DNA from 2 places in the Bovifimicola ammoniilytica genome. Region 1 is predicted to be linked to the other one. Evidence: predicted binding sites of a transcription regulator. Region 1 holds the regulator's gene; the other holds the start of a gene.
What was found. Region 1 encodes NrdR, which represses ribonucleotide reductase genes. Its sites were predicted from a motif close to CACNANATNTNGTG; they were not measured.
Positions count from the first base shown of each region.

Region 2: a site for NrdR is predicted at 6,031-6,044, ahead of nrdD (anaerobic ribonucleoside-triphosphate reductase). Genes of this name have one in related genera too.

Region 1 is NZ_JAOQJN010000007.1:162,287-170,237, forward strand. It holds gene thiD (bifunctional hydroxymethylpyrimidine kinase/phosphomethylpyrimidine kinase) at 1-304, shown strand, start outside; gene sigG (RNA polymerase sporulation sigma factor SigG) at 385-1,170, shown strand; gene OCV48_RS10560 (PRC-barrel domain-containing protein) at 1,167-1,451, shown strand; gene nrdR (transcriptional regulator NrdR) at 1,665-2,114, shown strand; gene OCV48_RS10570 (YqeG family HAD IIIA-type phosphatase) at 2,232-2,747, shown strand; gene OCV48_RS10575 (shikimate dehydrogenase) at 2,841-3,710, opposite strand; gene aroD (type I 3-dehydroquinate dehydratase) at 3,915-4,727, shown strand; gene OCV48_RS10585 (shikimate kinase) at 4,724-5,254, shown strand; gene efp (elongation factor P) at 5,417-5,974, shown strand; gene OCV48_RS10595 (DUF5688 family protein) at 6,345-7,319, shown strand; gene OCV48_RS10600 (lysophospholipid acyltransferase family protein) at 7,801-7,951, shown strand, end outside.
Region 2 is NZ_JAOQJN010000004.1:63,263-71,213, forward strand. It holds gene gpr (GPR endopeptidase) at 1-956, shown strand, start outside; gene OCV48_RS06020 (stage II sporulation protein P) at 1,078-2,457, shown strand; gene OCV48_RS06025 (dUTP diphosphatase) at 2,596-3,030, opposite strand; gene nrdG (anaerobic ribonucleoside-triphosphate reductase activating protein) at 3,080-3,616, opposite strand; gene nrdD (anaerobic ribonucleoside-triphosphate reductase) at 3,672-5,798, opposite strand; gene OCV48_RS06040 (ECF transporter S component) at 6,227-6,781, shown strand; gene OCV48_RS06045 (pyridoxal-phosphate-dependent aminotransferase family protein) at 6,908-7,951, shown strand, end outside.

The DNA.
Region 1 (7,951 bases):
ATTTGAAAAAAACAATAATACCATTTTGATAAAGGGTGGACATCTTGCTACGTGTGCGGATGATTTATTATATGATAAAGATGGTGTTAAGTGGTTCAGGGCAGAGAGAATAGATAATAATAATACTCATGGAACAGGTTGTACATTATCATCAGCAATTGCGTGCAATCTTGCTATGGGGGAAGACGTGTATAACAGTATAAAAAATGCTAAAAATTATGTATATAATGCCATAAATGCAGGGCTTAACCTAGGCAGTGGTGATGGTCCGCTTTGGCACAATGTGGAAGTTTTTTCCAAATAAAATAATATATAGAACAGTATAAAATATCCCTATTTCGTTAATCATTTTAAAGAGAAATAAAATGATGGAGGAATGGGGATATGTCTCTTTATAATAAGGTTGAAATATGTGGTGTAAATACGGCAAAATTACCACTTTTAAAAAGTAAAGAACAGGAAGAATTATGGGATAGAATTGAGAAAGGAGACAAAGAGGCAAGGGAGAAATTTATACAAGGAAATTTACGACTTGTACTTAGCATAACTAAGAGATTTTCCGGAAACAATGAAAATATTGATGATTTATTTCAAATTGGCTGCATAGGATTAATAAAGGCAATTGATAACTTTGACAGAAGTGTAGGCGTAAAGTTCTCGACATATGCTGTCCCTATGATTTTGGGTGAGATACGTAGATTTCTAAGAGATAATAACTCAATCCGGGTAAGTCGTTCTTTAAGAGATATAGCTTATAAGGCAATATATTCAAAGGAAATGCTTACTAAGAAGCTTGGCAAAGAACCTACTGTTACAGAAATAGCGGAAGAAATCGGACTCACAAAAGAGGAAGTAGTATATGCACTTGATGCCATTCAAAGTCCTGTATCATTATTTGAACCGGTATATTCCGAGGGTGGAGATACTTTATATGTAATGGATCAGATAAGTGATAAATATAATAAGGAAGATAACTGGGTCGAGAAAATGGCACTTAACGATGCAATGAAGAGACTTACTAACAGAGAAAGAAATATTATAGAAATGCGTTTTTTTAAAGGCAGTACACAGATGGAGGTAGCGAGCGAGATAGGAATATCCCAGGCACAGGTCAGCAGGTTAGAGAAAAACGCACTGAAGTCAATGAGAAATTATTTGAGTCAGAATTGAAAGCAGAAATGGGGTTAGTTATGAGGTTATGCGAACTTAGGGAAAAAGAAGTCATAAATCAATGTGACTGCAAGAGATTAGGTTGCGTATCAGACGTAGAATTTGATATGAAAAATGGCTGTATAATTGCAATTATTGTACCGGGGATACCAAAATTATGCGGTCTTTTTGGGAGAGATACAGAGTATGTAATTCCTTTCAGATGCATAAAGCAGGTGGGAGAAGAAATCATCCTGGTACAGGTTAAAGAAGATGATATAATTAAAAAATGTGAATTTTGATATGTTATCTGATATATTAGGGGAAAAAGAATTGTCAGCAAAATAAACCACCTTAGATAGAGAAATAATAAGTAATAAAAAGAAAAATATAATCAGCAAATACTAATTTTACAGGGCATTTTTACTTGACCAAAAAAGGTTTATTATTTATAATTATAGCAAAATTTTAAGAGATTTATTAAAATTGATAAATAGCTCAGAAGTGAGGTAAATATGAAGTGTCCATATTGTAATAAAGAAAGTACAAAGGTAGTAGATTCAAGACCGGCAGAGAACAATTCAATTAGACGAAGAAGACAATGTGAAAATTGTGGTAAAAGATATACTACTTATGAGAAGATAGAAACATTACCACTAATAGTAATTAAGAAAGACCAGACAAGAGAACCATATGACCGCTCTAAGATAGAAGCGGGAATAATCCGTTCCTGCCATAAACGTCCTGTATCAATGAAGCAGATTACAGATATAGTTGACGAGATTGAGAACAATATTTTCAATCGTGATGAGAAGGAAGTAAGCAGTAACGAAATCGGAGAAATGGTTATGAATAAATTAAAAGATTTCGATTCAGTTGCTTATGTAAGATTTGCTTCAGTATATAGAGAATTCAAAGATGTTAATACATTTATGGACGAGATAAAGAAATTATTAGATAAATAAGTTATTACTGGATTTATAAGTTTGTGATATAAAATATGTGATAAAAATATGATAATGAGATTAAACTTACAAATGATTATAAAAGTGTAATTTCAGACGAATATTTATGGAGGAACGATGAAGATATTTCGAAGTTTTTATCCTGATGAATATAAAGACAGCACGTATGTAATAGATTTTCAGGAATATTATAATAGAGGATATAGAGGAATATTATTTGATGTGGATAATACATTAGTGCCTCATGGAGCACCGGAAGATGAGAGAGTTATTAAATTATTTAAGCATTTGAAAGAAATCGGTTTTAAGACATGCCTTATATCAAATAATAAAGAATACAGGGTTAAGCCATTTGCGGATAAATTAGGTACAAAATATATTTATGATGCACATAAGCCATCTAAGAAAAGTTATACTAAGGCATTTGATGTGTTAGGAACTGATAAAGATGAGACAATGTTTGTTGGAGACCAGATATTTACAGATGTATTTGGTGCAAACAGGGTAAATATGTATACAATCCTTGTGAAACCAATTCATCCAAAAGAAGAGATACAGATTGTGTTAAAACGTTATTTAGAGAAAATTGTTTTATGGACTTATAGAAGAGAATTAAGAAAATCTAATAAATAAAATGGAACGAATTGCTTAGAATAAATGTCCGTCTGTAGCACACATAAGATTAATAATGTTGTGTTACAGGCGGATATTTTAAATAATATTGAATTATTTATCAAAATATTTTGCTTTGATTTCTTTAACAGGCATATCCTGTCCTGTCCAGATTTTAAATGCTTCAGCACCTTGATATAATAACATATATAATCCGTTAAATGTCTTACAGCCATGAGCCTTAGCCATCTTAAGCAATTTTGTCTCCATTGGATTATAAATTACATCTGAAACAATCAAATCACTTCTTAATACGCTTTCATCAGTGATGATACAATTGTCAGTATTTGGAGCCATTCCGACACTTGTTGCATTTGTAAGGATATAACTGTTATCAATACTTTTATTAAGTTCTGTTTTATCAGCGAGGTCATAAAGACTTGCTTTACAGTTTGTGCTGGCATTAATATTATCAACTAAATGTTTTGCTCTATCAAAGAACTGATCCTTAATGCTGAATACGTTAATGCTTGCAACACCATCTAATGCGGCCTGTGTACAGATAGCTGTAGCAGCACCACCAGCACCAAGTAAAGTCATATTTTTACCAATGATATCGTGCCCAGCATCTTTAACAGCCTGCATATATCCGACACCGTCAGTATTATGACCTGTTAATTTGCCATTTTCATTAATAACTGTATTGACAGCACCAATCATTTTCGCAGCAGGGCTTAAATCATCAACTAATTCACACATAAGATTCTTGTCAGGCATTGTACAGTTGAAGCCACGAACGCCCATAACCTTTAATCCATCAACGGCAGTTTTAAGATTATCAACGCCAACATCGAAGCATAAATATACATAGTCAAGTCCGAGCAAATTAAATGCTTCGTTATGCATCATAGGTGAAATGCTGTGTGCAACCGGACTTCCAAGTAATCCTGTAAGTGTAGTATGTCCTGTTATATTAGTACTCATAGTTTCCTCCGTTCTAACATTTATATAGAATAATTATTAATATATAAACGTAAATAATTTCAAATCATAATTAATAGTAAGCCCAGTTAGAATTAATGTCAATAATCAGATTAGCATATTATTACATTTAGTTGTTAATTGTCATAAAACTAATCTTGTGGTATATTATGAATAAATATGATTTTCAGAAAGGCAGATAGACAGATGAAGAAATTGCATATAGGCAATATCGTAATTGGAGAGGGTTTACCTAAAGTATGCGTTCCAATTGTGGCAGAAGACATTGATGAAATAAGAAATCAGGCTGTTAAAATTGCTGATTCCAGTGCAGATTTGGTAGAATTTAGAATAGATTTCCTAAATAAGAGCAGGGATATAGAAAATATTTTAAACGGTTTAAAAATAATCAAAGATATTACAAATAAATGTGTTATCGTTACTTTCAGAACAGGCTTTGAGGGTGGAAATGAAGAAATATCAAGAGATAAGTATGAGAAACTTATAATTGATATCTTAGAAAATGGAAATGTAGATATAATTGATGTGGAAATGTTTACAGGTGATGAAGCAGTAGAACGAATTGTAAACGCTGCACACCGTAGAAATACTAAGGTAATTATGTCAAATCACGATTTTCAAAAGACACCTGATAGCGAAGAGATTATTAAAAGACTTGAGAAGATGGAAAGTCTTAGAGCAGATATTGCTAAGATAGCTGTAATGCCAAAAGATAAGTCAGATGTGGACAGATTAATTTATGCCACAGTTACAAGTGATAAATGTTTAGCTATCCCTGTTGTAACAATGTCTATGGGCGAAGATGGTAAGATAAGCAGGCTTGTAGGTGAGATTAGTGGAAGTACCATTACATTTGGAACTGTTGGAAAAGCATCAGCACCGGGACAGGTAGAGTCAGGTGAATTAAAAAAATTCTTAGAAAAAGTACATAACGAAGCAGAGTATTATACAGAGATGGTTGAGAAAATGTGTAGTGCCTGTAAAAGGAGATTAAAATGAAAAATTTAGATTATAATATTATGCTTATAGGCTTTATGGGCGCTGGAAAGACAACTGTATCAACAAGATTATCAAAAGATATGTCGCTTCCTGAAATTGATATGGATGCTTACATAGTTAAGAGCCAGAATATGAAAATATCGGAGATTTTTGATAAATATGGTGAAGAGGGCTTTAGAACCATTGAAACTGAATGTCTCATTGAGATTATGAAAAATAAAGGAAATATAGTATCGTGTGGCGGTGGGGCAGTTCTTAAAGATGAAAATGTAGAGCATATGAAAGAAAATGGAGTAATTGTTCTGCTTACAGCAACACCACAGACAATATATGAAAGAGTCAGGAATAGTAACGACAGACCTATTTTAAATGGAAATATGAATGTTGAATTTATCGAACAGTTAATGAATAAGAGAAAAAGCAGATATCTAGAAGTGGCAGATATTATTATTGAGACTGATAATAAGTCGATAGCAGATATTTCTAAGGAAATTCAGTCAAAGTTAGTTGAATTTGCTAAAAAATAGTTGAAAAAATGTCAATAATATTATAGAATAAATAAAGTTATTGAGTTTTTTATAATTCAAAAGCTCGTGGAGTGTGCAAAAGCATACGTTCCTATGTCAGATATAATAATCGGACAACTTAATTAGTTTAATTTGTATGTTAATTTAAGGAGGAATATCTATATGATATCAGCAGGCGATTTTAGAAATGGTATAACAATTGAGATGGATAACAATATCTATCAGATTATTGAATTCCAGCATGTTAAACCAGGTAAAGGTGCAGCATTCGTAAGAACAAAATTAAAGAACATCAAAAACGGTGGTGTGGTTGAAAAAACTTTCAGACCTACAGAAAAATGTCCACAGGCAAGAATCGATAGAAAGGATATGCAGTATTTATATTCAGATGGTGATTTATATCACTTTATGGACGTTGAGACATATGACCAGATCGCATTAAATGCTGATAATGTTGGCGATTCACTTAAATTCGTTAAAGAAAATGATATGGTTAAAATTTGTTCACATAACGGTGATGTATTCGCTATTGAACCACCATTGTTCGTTGAATTAGAGATTACAGATACAGAGCCAGGTTTCAAAGGTGATACAGCTACAGGTGCTACAAAACCAGCAGTAGTTGAAACAGGTGCTACAGTATATGTTCCATTATTCGTTGAACAGGGCGATAAGATTAAGATAGATACAAGAACAGGCGAGTATCTTTCAAGAGTTTAAAATAAGGCATTTTTTAACCCCGCATTCTGTAAAGAGTGTGGGGTTTTTCTTTGATTTTAAGGCATTTTTATAAATAATGAATGGATATTATATAATCCTTTTTGAATGAAAGAGAAAAAAAGAGTTCATATCGAAAACATATATACAATATTACCAAAAATTCATTATAAATATATATAATTTCCATAAGAAAGTATTGACATATTAAAATTACAAAGTAACTATATGATACATATGGGTTGGTGTATTGTACAAAGTGTTGTACAACATACTAATAATTTGTTGCAAAATGTTAATTGAAATTTTCTTAAATATATTGTATAAAATTAAGTAGTGGAGCGCTTTACAATACAATGGATAAGGAGATTATATGAACTATGACGAATTTGTGAACTATGTAAGAGAGGGTATGGAAGATGTACTTGGCGATGATTGCATAGTATCTACACATAAGGTGCTTAAGAATAATGACATAGAATTAGAGGCATTAACTGTAATAAATAAAGAATCAAATGTTTCTCCAACGATATATCTGAATTCTTATTATGAAGAATATAAGAAAGGAACTGACAAGGGTCAGATAATTAAAGAAATCTACGAGCTATATAATGAACATAGTTTAAAAATAAATTTTAACGTAGATATTTTTAAAGATTATAACAAAATTAGTAAAAGGATAGTGTATAAATTAATTAATACTAAGTCAAATGAGAAATTATTAAATGAGATTCCGAGCTTTGAGTATCTGGATTTATCAATAGTATTTTATTGTTTGTTAGATGATGAGCTGTTAGGTAGTGCCACAGCATTAATACACAATGTACATATGGAAATGTGGGAAATAGATGAAGCAGAGCTATTAAAGGTTGCAAAGGCTAATACACCTGAATTATTGCCATATGAATTAAAGAATATGAATGATGTTATCAGAGAAATGCTGATTAGTGATTTGCAGCAGACTATATATGAAAAAGATGATAGGTATGATATGAATTGTAATATGCCTAGTCCTGATATAGTAGCAGATGGATTACTTAAAGATATAAATAGTGCAGGAAATGAAGTTGCAATGTACGTACTGACGAATAAACAGAAAACAAATGGTGCAATATGTATGCTATATGATAATGTGATTGAGGATTTTGCGAATGAATTAGAAAAAGATTTATTTATTTTACCAAGTTCTGTACATGAGATAATAATTGTTCCAGCAACTGATGATATTGACCGGAAAGAACTTGATAATATGGTTAAAGATGTTAATAAGAAAGAATTAGATGCTATAGATGTACTTTCAGACCACGTATATTATTATAGCAGAGATAGAAGAGAGGTGTGCTTATAGGCAGATAACATAAGTAATAATGTAAAAATATATAGTTTTATATTAGAAAAAATAAAGAATAATAATGTTAATGCAGAAAATATAAAAAAGAGATTGCTAGAACAGAATTATATTTATTTAACAAATATATAAAGTCATAATATGATTATAAGAAAGATATATATTAATTGCTAATTTTATTTAAGAACTAGATTAATAAATAATTTATAATTAATATAATATCTATAGTCATACTATGACTTTATTATGTGTATATGAATTCATTTTATACACCTATCCAATAACTGGTAATTCTTATATAAATTAGAAAATCAATAGTTTGATTCAAGGTTTGTGCCAAAGAAATATATGAAATACATACACTATGACATATAGTTATTAAAACTACATAAAAGTATAGACAAATATACAAATTTATAATAGAATAGTGAGAGTATGAAAAATTAACTTATTATTTTCTGTACTATATATTGGAGGAAGTATGTTAAAAGAGAATAAAGAAACAAAGGACAGGATAATATATTATAGTGATGAACTGAATGACGAATTCGCAGGGGATGATATTGTTGCAAAGAAGATTGATGGTAATTACAGATATATTAGAAAAGGAATACTAAGCAGAATAGGACATA
Region 2 (7,951 bases), on a different contig from region 1:
TGGCAGAATTCAAGATTAGAACAGACCTTGCCGTAGAATTAAAAGACGGAGTAAAGTGTAATAGGGATATTGAGGGAATAAGCATAGATGAAGAATATTTAGAAAATGGAAGTGTTAAAGTTACAAAGGTAGTAGTGGAAGATGAAAATGGAGCAAGATATATAGGAAAGCCAATGGGTAATTATATAACACTTGAAGCAAGGGAATTAGGAGAGGCGGACGATTCTTATCACAGAAATATTTCTAAATTACTTGCTAAATATTTAAAAGAAATACTACCCTGCAGGAATGGAGGAAAGGTATTAGTGGTTGGATTAGGCAACAGGGAGGCTACACCTGATTCATTAGGACCAAGGGTAGTAGACAATATTTTCATTACAAGAAAGATGAATGAACTATATGCACCAAGAGAAAAAATAGAAAAATGTGCAAGATTTGAAGTGAGTGGAATTGCACCGGGTGTTATGGCACAGACTGGTATGGAATCGGCTGAAATAATCAAGGGTATTGTTAAAGAGATTAAGCCTGATGTGATAATAGCCATAGATTCGCTTGCGGCACGAAGTACAAGCAGATTAAATACTACGATACAGATTTCTGATGCAGGAATAAATCCCGGTTCAGGCGTAGGCAATCACAGGAGGGGACTTACAAGAGAAACGGTGGGCGTTCCGGTAATCGCTATAGGCATACCAACTGTAGTTGATGCTGCCACGATTGTTAACGATACAATGGAAAATCTTATGGAAATATTTGAAATGTCTGATAAACTCGTAAGCCTTGCAAAGACACTTAAGAATTTCTCTAATGAAGAAAAATACCAGCTTATCAAAGAAGTATTAGAGCCGGCTACCAGAGTAATGTATGTTACACCTAAGGATGTAGATGAAACAATCAAATATATTAGTTATACAATATCGGAGGGATTGAATATTATATGGAGTGAGAACATATAATGATTAGAGGACAAAGGTGTATTTCTAAATAATGAAAGCCATAGGGATATGTGCAGTTATCAGCATAATATGGTTATTATTGTATTTCAAAATAATAAAAGTGGTAAGAGGCAAGAGGGGAATGAAGGGTAGGAAAAGTTATGTACTAACCATAATTATATATGGGTTAATTATATATATTATATTTAATTTCATTAATATGGGGACGAAGAATATATTTTCTGATAGTATGCTTGAAAATATCGTGAAGAAATTTGCGAAAGAAAGCATATTGTCAGTGGGTTACATAACAAAAACGGATAAGGATATACTGAATGAGAGCAATAAGGAGTTGACATTTTTATCTAAAATCATAAATGTATCAGCATATGATTATGCAAATGAGAAAATAGCAGTAAATACAGCGGAAAGCTTAGATATACGATGCTTCAGTTTAGAAAATACCAGAGAAGAAAGCAGTATTGATAATGAAAATGATATAAATAATGATACTATTGACGTTAATAATGGCAGAAATAACAGCAATAATAATGGAAATAATAGTGGTAATGATAGTAATAATAAAAATAATGGTAAAAGTAATAACGGAAATGATAACAATGAAAATATAAATGGAAATGGTGATAGAAAGGAGGAGGGCACAGGCAAAATAACGGATTCAAATGGAACAGATGCTAATAAATCTGATAATAGTGTTGAAACAGCAGGACAGGAATTTAAGAAGTTACAGGATATTAAGACAGAGGACTTGACTTACGATTATCTTATGAGTAAATTTTATACCGTTGTTTCAAGTACGACATTATATCCAGAGGATATAGATGCTAATAAATTAATGGCGATGGATATGAAGATGCAGACAGCTAGTAATATGCCTCAGATATTGATTTATCATACACATGGACAGGAGGCATTTGCAGACAGTGTAAGTGGAGATGTAAACACTACGATAATAGGTGTTGGGGATTATCTTACGAAATTACTGACGGAAACATATGGTTATAATGTTATACATCTTAAAGATTCCTTTGATTATGTAAATGGTGTGCTTGACAGACATAAAGCATATGATTATGCATATGAAAGAGTTGCACAGGTACTAGCAGAGAATCCTAGTATAGAAGTTGTAATAGATTTACATAGGGATGGTGTGAATGATAATCTGCATCTGGTTACGGAGGTCAATGGTAAGCAGACCGCTAAAATTATGTTCTTCAATGGAATAAGCAGACTCAACAGTATTGGTGAAATAGGATATCTGTATAATCCGTATCGTGAACAGAATCTTGCTTTTAGTTTACAGATGAAAGTTTTAGCTGAAGAGTATTTCTCAGGGTTTACTAGGAAAAATTATATACAGGCATACCAGTATAATCTGCATTTAAGACCTAAATCAATGCTTATAGAGGCAGGGGCACAGACTAATACGGTCCAGGAGGAGTTAAATGCAATGGAACCCTTAGCGAAGTTATTGGATTTGGAATTAAAAGGTGAGAGATAAAAACAGTTCATATACAATCTTATGAATAAGAAAATCATTGTATATGAACTGTAATATTTTGGCTTTTTAAATTACAATTTTGGATCAATTGATTATATTTTAAGGCTTTGATTAGGTGTTTTATTTTGAACTATTATTCTAATTTTTACCAGTGCTTCCGATACCACCACGGTCAACATTTTCTAATCTTTCAACTTCTTCAAATACTATCTGTGGCTGGTGTTTCTCAATTCTGAACTGACATATTCTGTCGTTTGGCTCAATTACTGTATCTCTGAGTGCGATAGCAGGAAAATAGAACCAATCATTAGGACCACAATAAGATTCATCTACGATACCCATTGAATTAGCCTGAATAATTCCAAAATTCTTAAATGTACTGCTGCGTGGAAGAATATGAGCTTCGTATCCGTCAGGCAGCTGCATTGCAACTCCGAGATGGATAAGCTTAAATTCACCTGCTTTTAATTCAACACGTTCTGCACAACGTAAATCTATCCAGTCAGATTTACCGTCTATATATTCAAGCTTCTTGATATCATTGTTTAAGTATTGTATTTTTATCTTTTCCATAAGGGACCTCGTTTCCTATATAATTTCAAATTAATATTATAGCATTTTATTAATATTTGTTTTCAGGTGGTGTCCAGAGGACGATTTCGCCTTTTTGTAAAGATTCCTGTACCATAATGGTTCTCTGGTTAGATGAACCTTTGAATACAAGACTTACACTTTTAAGTTCTTCTATAAATTTACCGTCTACCATAACATCAAATCTGGCAAGTAATTCCTTAGTTTCTGGAACCTTGTCATACATTTTGCCTAGAATATCATCATCAAATCTAAAACCTGTGAAACACCAGATGGATTTGTCAGGATAAGTATCCTTAACACGTTTAACCAATGGAAGAAGTGCTTTCTGGTTAACTGGCTCCATTGGTTCGCCGCCAAGGAGTGTTAAGCCTGCGATATGAGGACTGTTAAGATATTCTATAATTGTATCAATTGTTTCATCAGTAAATGGTTTGCCGTAATTAAAATCCCATGCTTCTTCATTAAAGCAGCCTTTACAATGATGATTACAGCCACTTACGAATAAAGAGATTCGTATTCCTGGACCATTTGCAACATCATATTGTTTTATATCTGCATAATTCATAATATATTTAACCTTTCTAAAGCTTAAGAATCAGATATCTTATATTTTAGATATATCAGATATGAAGAACTCTTGCATTAATTTCCTTAGTCTTACCGACATTCCAGAAATTTTCACCAAGATATCCACATGTACGTCTTGTAACATTCATTTTAGAATGGTCTTTGTTGTGACATTGTGGACATTCCCATTCTAAATCATCATTAATTATAATTTCGCCATCAAAACCGCATACGTGACAGTAGTCAGATTTGGTATTAAATTCAGCATATTGTATATTATCGTAGATAAATTTAACGATTTCTTCTAATGCCTGCAGGTTGTTGCGCATATTTGGTATCTCAACGTAAGAAATAGCACCGCCTGAAGAAATCTTCTGGAACTGGCTTTCAAATTTGAATTTAGAGAATGCATCGATTTTCTCGCGGACATCAACGTGATAAGAGTTAGTATAGTAACCTTTATCAGTAACATCTGGAATGTCACCGAATTTCTGTTTATCAATTCTTGCAAATCTATAGCAGAGACTTTCAGCAGGAGTTCCGTATAGACCAAAGCCAATACCTGTATTTTCTTTCCAGGTGTCTGTAGCTGCACGAAGCCTGTTCATTACTTTAAGTGCGAATTCAAGTCCTTTTGGATCAGTATGTGACACACCTGTCATTAACTTAGTTACCTCATATAAACCGATGTAGCCAAGAGAAATAGTAGAATATCCATCATGTAATAATTTATCGATAGGTTCGTCTTTATTAAGTCTTGCAATAGCACCATATTGCCAGTGAATTGGGCTTACATTAGATAGAGTACCCTCTAATGCATGGTGTCTGCACATCAATGCTTCAAAGCACAGAGATAATCTTTCTTCCATTAATTGCCAGAAAACTTCTTCGTCACCATTTGCAATTATACCTATCTGAGGAAGATTAAGACTTACAACACCCTGATTAAATCTTCCATCCCATTTATAATTGCCATTTTCATCTTTCCATGGACTTAAGAAGCTTCGGCAGCCCATACAACTGAATACATTGCCTTCATAATTTTCACGCATTTTCTTAGCTGAAATGTAGTCAGGATAGAGTCGCCTAGAAGAACATTTTACAGCTAATTTGGTTATATAATCATATTTACCGCCTTTAAGACAGTTATGTTCGTCTAGTACATAGATTAGTTTAGGAAATGCAGGAGTAACATATACTCCTTTTTCATTTTTTATTCCCTCAAGGCGCTGCTTTAAAATCTCTTCTATAATCATTGCATTTTCCTCGATATATTCATCATCTTTATCAAGGTTAAGGAACAGAGTAACGAATGGTGACTGGCCGTTAGTAGTCATCAATGTGTTAATCTGGTACTGTATAGTCTGCACACCTGAACGTAATTCATCATATAATCTGTCGTTAATGAACTGCTCCATAAGTTCAGGAGATATCTTACCGGCATATTTAGATTCATAATGTTTCTTATATTTTTCACGACTTTTGCGCAAATATTTACCTAAATGTCTTATATCAACGGATTGTCCACCATACTGGCTTGAAGCAACAGCAGAGATAATCTGTGTCATAACAGTACAGGCAACCTGAAAGCTCTTTGGACTCTCGATTAATTTAGCATTCATAACTGTACCATTATCAAGCATATCTCCTATATTAATAAGGCAGCAGTTAAAGATTGATTGAAGAAAATAATCAGCATCATGGAAATGTAACACACCATCTTCATGAGCCTTTACAATCTTCTCAGGAAGAAGTACACGTTTAGTCAGGTCTTTAGAAACTTCACCGGCAATCAAATCTCTTTGTGTAGAGGCAATGATTGCATTTTTGTTAGAATTTTCTTCCATAACATCTTTATTACTATTCTTAATAAGGCTTAGAATTGATTCATCGGTTGTATTAGCCTTACGAACCATTTCTCTTGTATAACGGTAAATAATATATGTTTTAGCAAGAACGAATTTCTTCTCCTGCATAAGTTTCTGTTCAATGATATCCTGGATATCTTCGACCTGCATCTCTGCCAAACCACGATTTTCGATAGAAGCAACTATGTTATAAATCTTCTCTTCTGAAATCTGCTCATATGGTTCAACTTCGTCATTTGCTTTCTGAATAGCAATAACAATTTTGTTGCGGTCATAATCGACATGTCTGCCGTCGCGCTTAATTACCTTCATTTTTTTCCTCCTTGCAATATGTCTGTAAAATTTTCTTTTCATTGTATGAAAATATATGTTTTATATAGTTATATTTTCGGAATTATTAATAAATATATACGAAAATATAATGTGGTAATTATTAAAAAATATTGAATTTTCGCCCGATGCGATGAAACGTATTAATTATAGCATTACTAAAATAATTTGTCTATAACAAAACACTAAATATAGATTAACATAAAAATGTAGATACAAGATATTGTATATAAAATGTAAACCATAAGAATAACGTAATATAGGGAAAAATGCGTATAATAGTTATAAGTGGTATGGTTAAAAAGATAAAAACTGGCTATTTAAAAAAAGACATTTTATGATATTCTTTAAAAAATAATACATATAACTAAGTTACGGAATAACTAAGTTAAGGATTGGAGAGAAAATATATGGAAAATATTGCTAAAAATGAAAAAAGTGCTGCAACAACATCAGAGAAGATAAGAGAACTGGCTATTGATGCGGTATTTATCGCACTTACTTATGTATTTACTGCATTTATTAATATTAAGCTTCCAATAGCAGCTAATGGTGGGCTTATTCACCTTGGAAATATTCCACTCTTTATCGCAGCTATTGTATTTGGATGGAAAACAGGTATGATTGCAGGTGGAATTGGTATGGGACTCTTTGATATGATATCAGGCTTCTGGGCTACATGGGCTCCATTTACACTTGTTATCGTAGGCTTAATGGGATTTGCAGTTGGTAAGATTACTGAGAAACGTAATTCATACGTCGTAAATCTTATTGCAATTATTGTGGCAGCAGTTATCAAGGTTGCTGGATATTACATCGCAGAGGGTGTTATATATGGAAACTGGGTTGCACCTGTAAGTTCAATTCCTGGAAACCTTGTTCAGGTGGGTGTGGCAGCAATTATTGTACTTCCTATATCTGTAAGACTTAAAAAAGCAGCAGCTAAAATATTTGCTACAAAATAGGAAAAATAATAAACTGACAAAGCATAAATTATGATAGTAGCGAAAATGATAGTAGAAAAAATATTATCTATAGTGCATCAACAATGATAAAAATAACGAGCGGCAGGCTTAGAAAAGAGGAATTCTATGTATAAGATTATGACTCCCGGACCAACACAGGTTGCCGGAAATGTAAGAATGGCAAGAATGAAAGAATGTACCAACCCTGATTTGGATACATCATTTTGTGAATTTTATAAAGAAACATGTGAACTTATAAGTGAACTTCTTGGAACTAAGAATGAAACATTAATCCTCGGTGGAGAGGGAATCTTAGGATTAGAGGCAGCATGTGCAAGCCTTACAGAACCGGGCGATAAGGTATTAGTTATCGACAATGGTCTGTATGGAAATGGTTTTAAAGATTTTGTTACAATGTATGGCGGAGTACCTACAATGTACACAGTTGATTATAAAAACACAATTAATATAGAAGATTTAGAAAAATTCTTAGAGAAAAATCATGATTTCAAATATGCCACAGTAGTACATTGTGATACACCAAGTGGTATGTTAAATGACATTTCAAGAATTTGTCCTCTATTAAAGAAATACGGAATAATGACAGTAGTAGATTCGGTATCAGCAATGTTTGGTGAATATGTAAATGTTGATGAATTCCAGATTGATTTACTGTGTGGAGGCTCCCAGAAAGCAGTATCAGCACCTCCGGGACTTACATTTGTGGTAATAAGTGATGATGCTAAAAAGGCAATGCATAACAGAAAGACACCGATTGCAGCATTTTATGCTAATCTTACAATATTTGACGGATATTATGAAAAGAAATGGTTTCCTTATACAATGCCAATAAGTGATATATATGGATTAAGAGTAGCATTTGATAATATCAAGAATGATAGAGATATTTTAAAGAGACACGCACAGGTAGCTGATAAGGTAAGAACAACACTTAAGGAAGCTGGCTTTACATTTTATCAGAATTCAGGCTTCTCTAATACTGTAACAGTATTTAATGTGCCTGAGGGAATGACAGCAGATTATATATTAGAAGAAATGAAGAAAAGATATGGTATTATGCTTGCAGGTTCGTTTGGCGAATTCGAGGGAAAAGTAATAAGAATCGGACATATGGGTGAAAATGCTTATATGGATAAAGTAGATGAAGTA